Regions from separate parts of the Sphingobium sp. TA15 genome, predicted to be linked through region 2. Evidence: riboswitches for the same ligand, from Rfam matches in the RefSeq annotation. Region 2 holds a riboswitch; the other holds the start of a gene.
The links. Region 2 has a riboswitch for cobalamin ahead of Sj15T_RS18870 (HoxN/HupN/NixA family nickel/cobalt transporter). Riboswitches for the same ligand answer to the same signal wherever they lie in the genome.

Region 1: another riboswitch for cobalamin. It lies ahead of Sj15T_RS10635 (TonB-dependent receptor); the one in region 2 lies ahead of Sj15T_RS18870 (HoxN/HupN/NixA family nickel/cobalt transporter).

The regions. Positions count from the first base shown of each region.
Region 1 covers NZ_AP025355.1:2,136,489-2,139,854, forward strand. The annotation lists gene Sj15T_RS10635 (TonB-dependent receptor) at 1-1,471, opposite strand, end outside; cobalamin riboswitch at 1,643-1,857, opposite strand; gene Sj15T_RS10640 (molybdenum cofactor guanylyltransferase) at 1,937-2,476, shown strand; gene cobA (uroporphyrinogen-III C-methyltransferase) at 2,555-3,337, opposite strand; gene Sj15T_RS10650 (nitrate reductase) at 3,324-3,366, opposite strand, start outside.
Region 2 covers NZ_AP025356.1:375,357-378,722, reverse strand. The annotation lists gene cobW (cobalamin biosynthesis protein CobW) at 1-68, opposite strand, end outside; gene Sj15T_RS18870 (HoxN/HupN/NixA family nickel/cobalt transporter) at 65-1,138, opposite strand; cobalamin riboswitch at 1,290-1,520, opposite strand; gene Sj15T_RS18865 (hypothetical protein) at 1,676-1,918, opposite strand; gene Sj15T_RS18860 (CHAT domain-containing protein) at 2,228-3,366, shown strand, end outside.

The sequences.
Region 1 (3,366 bases), on a different replicon from region 2:
ACGCATCGACAGGCTTCAGAGCCAGCATCGCCTCCACCCCCTTGGCGCGGGTGCGGTCCAGATTATTGTACCCGCCGTAAAGGCCGATCGAATAGTCGTAATTGATCTGGTCCTTCGTATCGCGGCGGAAGGCTGTGACGGACAGGATCGCCCGGTCGCCGTCCAGCCTTTGGTCGAAGCCGATGTCGTAGCTTTTCGACCGCTCCGGACGCAGGCCCGCATTGCCGACGTCGGCGCCGTAAAGCTGGTAGAGCGAAGGGGCCTTGAACCCCTCGCCATAGCTCATGCGGATATTGGTCGCGCCGGCGTTGGGCGTGTAGTTGGCATTGGCGCCGAAGGTGGTAGCGCCGCCGAACTGGCTGTGATCGTCATGCCGCGCGCCGGCGGTCAGCGACAGGCCGGCGACCGGCTTCACGATGGCCAGCGCATAGACGCTGTCCATATCGGCCCGGTGGCTTTCGGTCGAGCCGAAGCCGGAGAAGTCGTAATCGGGCCGTTCATGTTCATAGCCGAAGACCAGCTTCGCCTGATCGACCGGCTGATAGACGCCCTCATATTCGAAGCGCAGATTGGTGCCCGAATAGCCATAGGGGCCGAATGCGGATGTATAGTCGCGGTCCATGCGGAACCAGGTCACGGCCGCCCGGTTGGTGAGCCTGCCGTCGAACAGCGCCAGGTTCAGCCCAGCATAGCCGACATATTGATCGGATTTGGAAGTGTCCGCCGTGCTGTCCAACACGCCGTTGTCGGTATCCAGATCGGCATGGATATAATAGCCGCGCAGGTCGAGGCTGAGCGTATCGGTGAAGGCCAGCTTCAGCTTGGCATTGGCGGCGATATTCTCATAGCCGTCCTTTTCCGCGCCGTTGGCGGCGGAGGAAATGCCGTCGGTGTTGAAATAGGCGATGCCGACGCCGCCCGATGCGATGCCGCTGCCGCCCGAAACGTCCGCCTTGGCGTTCAGCGTGTCGCTATAGCCGTAATCGACCGACGCGTTGCCCGCGAAACCGGCGGCAGGCGTGCCGGTCATGACGTTGACGACGCCGCCGACCGCCTGGCTGCCATAGGCGATGGAGTTGGACCCCCGCAAAATTTCGATCCGCCGGATATTGCCGGTCAGCAGATTGCCGAAATCGTACATGTCGCCGATGCCGCTGGTGTCGTTGACCTTGACCCCGTCGATCAGCACCAGCGTCTGCGTCGTTTCCGCGCCGCGCAGCGAAACGCCGGTCACTCCGCCCAGGCTGCCGCTGCGGTTGAAGCGCACGCCCGGCGTGGTGGCCAGCAGGTCGACGACGCTGACGCTCTGGCGGGTGCGGATGGTTTCGGCGTCGATGACGGTGACGGCCTGGCCGACCTCGTCGCGGGGCTGCTCGATGCCCAGCGCGGTGACGATGATCTCGTCATCATCGGCGGCGAGGGCGGGCGCGGCCGCGAGCAAAGCGGCAAGAGAGATGGTGGCTTTCAACATTATATCTGTTTCCCTGAGCGTCGCTGCGACTTCATGGCTCAGGGCATCCGCTCATCGCGGTCGGCGCAGGGGGAAGTCGACGCCAGTGCCCTCCCCCGCACCGATGCGGCCCTGCGCCGCTTCGTCGCTCAGACGGAAAACACCGTGCCATGGCCAACCCCTGGGCCAGGGCAAGAGCGACCATGCGCCGGCAGGTCTCCTGGCTCGCGGGTCAATGCAGCGATGCACGCCTTCCCGGACTTGCGTCCAGTGGCCGGTCCATGGACCGAAGTGCATCGCGCTCACCGCTTACAGTTGCAGGGACAGCCGCGGAATAGGACGGTTTCCCGTCCGCACCGCATTCCCGTTTTCAGCCCTTTGAGGGCACCGGCGCGATCTTCTTTGCGCGCGAGGGTTTGTCCCCGCCCGCGCCGCGCGCCATAAGGGAAAGCGAGGACAATGCCAAGCGGCATGAGGAGGGACGGAATGCGATTGCTGGGCGCGGTTCTGGCCGGGGGACGATCCAGCCGCTTCGGCAGCGACAAGGCCTTGGCGATGCTCGATGGGCGGACATTGCTGGATCATGCGGCGGCGGCGCTGGGCGCGCATGTCGAGACGGTCGTGATTTGCGGGCGGCACGTTCCGGGAATGACCGGGCTGGCGGACCGGCCGGCGGCGGACATGGGACCGTTAGGGGGGCTGAACGCCGCGCTGCATCATGCGGCGGCGCAGGGTTATGACGCGGTGCTGACGACGGGGTGCGACGTTCCGGTCTATCCGGACGGGTTGGCGCAGGCCTTGATCGGGGATGGCGCGGCGATCCTGAAGGGGCAGCAACTGGCCGGATTCTGGCCCGCTTCATTGGCGGGAGAGCTGGATGCGCATCTGGCCGAGGAGAATAGCCGGTCGATCCATGGCTGGCTGGAGCGGGTCGGGGCGCGGATCGTGGAGCGGCCGGAGTTCGTGCTGCCCAATATCAACCGGCCGGAGGATCTGGAGCGGTTCACTTTTCCCCGATTGGGCTGAGCCTGTCCAAGGGTTCGGCTTCTCTTGAGGAGAAGAAGAGGGCTTCGACAGGCTCAGCCCGAACGGAGGAGATGTACGTCAGACCGTGATAGAGGCGCTTGCGGCCATGTCGGCGGGGAGATTTGTCCCCGCCACCGCTTCTCCGATCAGCAGCAGGGTCGGGTCTTCGTCGCTGATCGTCGCCACCAGAAAGGCCAGCGCCGACAGCTTGCCCCGGATCAACCGCTCATTGGGGAGCGAGACATTGACCGCCACCATCACCGGCGTCTCCGGATCGCGCCCGGCGGCGATCAGGGAGCGGCTGATTTCTCCGGCAGCGGCGCGGCCCATATAGATGCCCAGCGTGCCGCCCGGCCGGGCCAGCGCTTCCCAGTCGAGCTTCAGCGGCTCGCCCGCCTTCAGATGCGCCGTCACCAGCGTCAGCCCCCGCGCCACGCCGCGCAGGGTGAGCGAGGCATGGCCGCTCGCCGCCGCCGCGCTGGCCGTGGTGATGCCGGGGCAGATGCGCACGGCAACGCCCGCCTCCGCCAGATGCTCCATCTCCTCCGCCGAGCGGCCGAAGACCGAGGGGTCGCCGCCCTTCAGGCGGACGACGCGCTTGCCCGCCTTCGCCGCCGCCAGCAGCAGGTCGTTGATGCTTTCCTGCGCCTTGCTGTGGCGGCCGGAGCGTTTGCCGACGCTGACCCGCTCGACGCCCTGCGGGATCAGGCCCAGCACCCCCGGCCCCACCAGCGCGTCGTGGAAGACGATCTCCGCCGCCGCGATCAGCTTTTCGGCCTTGCGGGTCAGCAGGTCCGGATCGCCGGGGCCTGCGCCCACCAGCCAGACCTCGCCCGGGGCGATAAGCTCATTCGGCTGCATGAAGCGTCTCCTGCGATGTCCGGGTGAGG
Region 2 (3,366 bases):
TGACGGATCAGCGTGGTCTTGCCGGCGCCCAGAAAGCCGGTGATGACGGTGGCGGGGATCTTCTTCATGCGGGATTTCCCTGTGCTTGGTGGCCGGCGATGGAGGCGACCTCGATCTCGTCGAAACCTCTCCAGCGGTAGATGGCCCAGCTCAGCAGCCAGCAGGCGGCGAACAGGCCGATGATGACGAAGCCCAGGCTGTTGAAATGATCGCCAAGGTCGGCGGCCAGGGTCCATGCGCCGCCGCGGAGGCCGAGCCTGTCGCCCAGCAGCGCCGCCGCCTCGATCCCGCCGATGAGCAGCGCGACCAGCGCCGACGCCAGCGTGATGGTGATGTTGTAGTAGAGCTTGCGGATCGGCTTCACGAACGCCCATCGATAGGCGCCCATCATCAGCGCGCCGTCCGCCGTGTCGATCAACGCCATGCCCGCCGCAAAGAGCAGGGGGAAGATGAGGACGGTCGCGATGGAAAGGCCGCTGGCCGCCTGGCCGGCGGACAGGCCCAGAATGGCGACCTCCGTCGCGGTGTCGAAGCCCAGGCCGAAGAGAAAGCCGAGCGGCGCCATGTGCCAGCTTCGCGTCACCAGCCGGAAAAGCGGCCGGAAGAGGCGCGACAGAAGACCCCGGCTGCCGAGCAGCATGTCCATGTCTTCATCGACATAGGCGCCGCCCCTTCGAACATGGTTGAAGGTCTTGAGCACTGATCGCAGGATGATCAGGTTCATCGCCGCGATGGCGAAGAGGAAGGTTGCCGACCCGATCGTCGCAATGGTGCCGCCAATGGCTCCGGCGGCCTCCACCCGGCTCAGCGCATTGGCGGCGAAGGCGATGAGGACAGCGGCGATCAGGACGATGCCGCTATGGCCGATGGCGAACCAGAAGCCGACGGCAAGGGGCCGCTGGCCATCCTGCATCAGCTTGCGGGTCGCATTGTCGATGGCGGCGATGTGATCGGCATCGACGGCATGGCGAAGGCCCAGGCTCCAGGCCAGCAACGCCGTGCCCAGCATGACGGGGTCGCCGGCGAAAATGGCGAAGGCCGCGATCCAGCCGGCCAGATTGGCGGCGAGGAGCCCGGCGAACATGCCGGCGGCGCGGCGGCGCAGGCGGCCAGCCGGCGCATGGGACGATATGGTCATAGGGACGATCCCCGTCGGCGTCTGCGAACCGGACGGAAGCCGCCTGCATGCCGGACGGACGCTCTTGCGCCCGGCATGCGGACAGCAGCTCCCGCTGCGTGAAGCGTCGCTCAGACGGAGGACCGTGCCGCGGCCATCCCCTGGACCATGGCAAGAGCGACCAGACGCAGGCAGGTTTCCTGGCTCGCGGGTCACGGCTTGGCGCATGGCCTTCCCAGGCCTCGCATGACTTAGCGTCCGGCCCAGTGGCTGATCCTGCCGCATGTGCGGAGGATCGCTATGCGTCTCGCTCGCCGCTTACAGTTGCAGGGACAGCCGCGGATTCATCACCGCATTCCCTATTAAGCCCCCTGAAGGGGGCACCGGCGCGATCATGAAGGCCAGCCGAAACCCGCCTTCATGGGCGTGCATAGAGGCTGGGCGAGCAAATGGGAAGAGGAGCAATGACGACTTCTTCCGTCGGGCAGGGCCAACGCGCCGCTCCCGGCGAGGCGCTGGAGGCGTAGGACTCGCAGCGCCGGGGACGACGATCCTATTTCAATGCACCTCCGCCCTCAGCCGTTCGACCAGCTTTTCGATCTCCCACGGCTCCAGCACCCAGGTTCGCGTCTTGCGGCCTTCGCGATGGACCGGCTGGGTCAACAGGATGCGCGCCTGTTCCTTCGCATGGGGCTTGAAGATCGCGAAATGCTGGGCGCAATCGCGGATCGTGCCGATGATCGGCGCCTTGCCGTCCAGGTCGATCATGGTGGCGGGCTGGTCCCAGGGCATGTTCAGCATGACGTCTTCCATTCTTCTATGATCGGCGCTGCAACTCGCTTGATCACCGGCGACCATAGCGGCGGATCGGCCGCCTGTATCGCCCAAAAACAAGGGCTCAACTGTCACTTCCCTGGTTTGCTCCTGGACAGGAGGCGGGCGAACATGCCCCTGCCGGGCGCGTTTCGCCTTGCGGCGCGGCGTCGGGGGGCGTTATGACGGCCCGATCATGCAAAAGGGGGCTTTGCACGGACATATCCGGCAGGGTTTGGGGGATAGGCCTTGAGCGTTTTGGGGAAGTTGGTTCGCGGGCTTGCGGGATGGGCCGCCTTGACTCTGTCCGTGGCGGCGCACGCCCAGGCGACGGGGGACCGTCCGTTGCTGAGGGACAGTTTCCGCATCGGCAGCGAAGGCGGCGCTCTATGCCAGGCGCAGAGCGCGACTGGCGACCCCGCAGCGCGAACGATGTTCGATCGCGCATGGACGCTGGTGTGCCGGGATGCCGCGCGCCCCGTCGGCCAGATCTATGCGCTGCGGCGCGGTGCGGACAAGGATGATGGGGCATTGCAGGATCGGCTTGCGGCTTCGCGCAGGGAGGCGATCGAGTGCAATGCGCCCGGCGGGGTCACTTTGCCCGGCATAGGCTCGGCGCTCATGCGCAACTGCGCGGGCGCGGTCGGCGCCTATCGCATATTGGCCGTCAAACGCGGCAAGACGATCTATGTCGCGCAGGGCTATGCCGCCTATGCAAGCGCGCTCGACCTGGGGCTGCGCTCCGTCATGGCCGGGCGGATCGTGCCGGGCCGGGTCGACATCGCGACGGTTGGGACGAACGACGCGGGTTATGCCCGACTGCAGGCGGCGACGCTGGACCCGCAGACTGTGCTGGCGGAGGGCTATCGGCGCAACGCTTCGGGCAATTATGCCGAAGCGGCGGAGTTTTTCGACAGCCTGACCGACCGGCTGGCCCGCGATCCGGATGCGGCGAAGCTGACCCCTGCCGAACGGGCGAACCGGGCGCATGAATATCTGGTCAATCGCGGCCTGCAACTGTCCAATCTGGGCCTGTTCGACCAGGCCGAGGCCGCCTTCGCCGAAGCGCGCCGGATCGTGACCGCCGATGCGGTGCAAGTCCGCCTGCGCCGCAATTTCGAGGCTATGCATCATATCAACCGGCAGGATAGCGCCGGCGCGCTGGCGATACTGGATCGCCCCCTGACGAGCGGAGCGACGGCGTCCGCCGGGGGAGACGGCGCGGTTTCCCTGCCGCCGGAGGTGGCCGCCGAAATGAGCAGCGGTGCGGCGCAGGCCCGCGCCCTGGGCGTGCGGCAGGACAATATGCTGACTCCGGTCGAGCGCTCCGCGATCCTGGACGCGCAGGCGCAGCAGTTGCGCGGCACCATCCTGCGCCTGTCGGGCCAGCCGGGCCCGGCGCGGGAGGTGCTGACGAAAGCGCTGGCAAGCGCCGT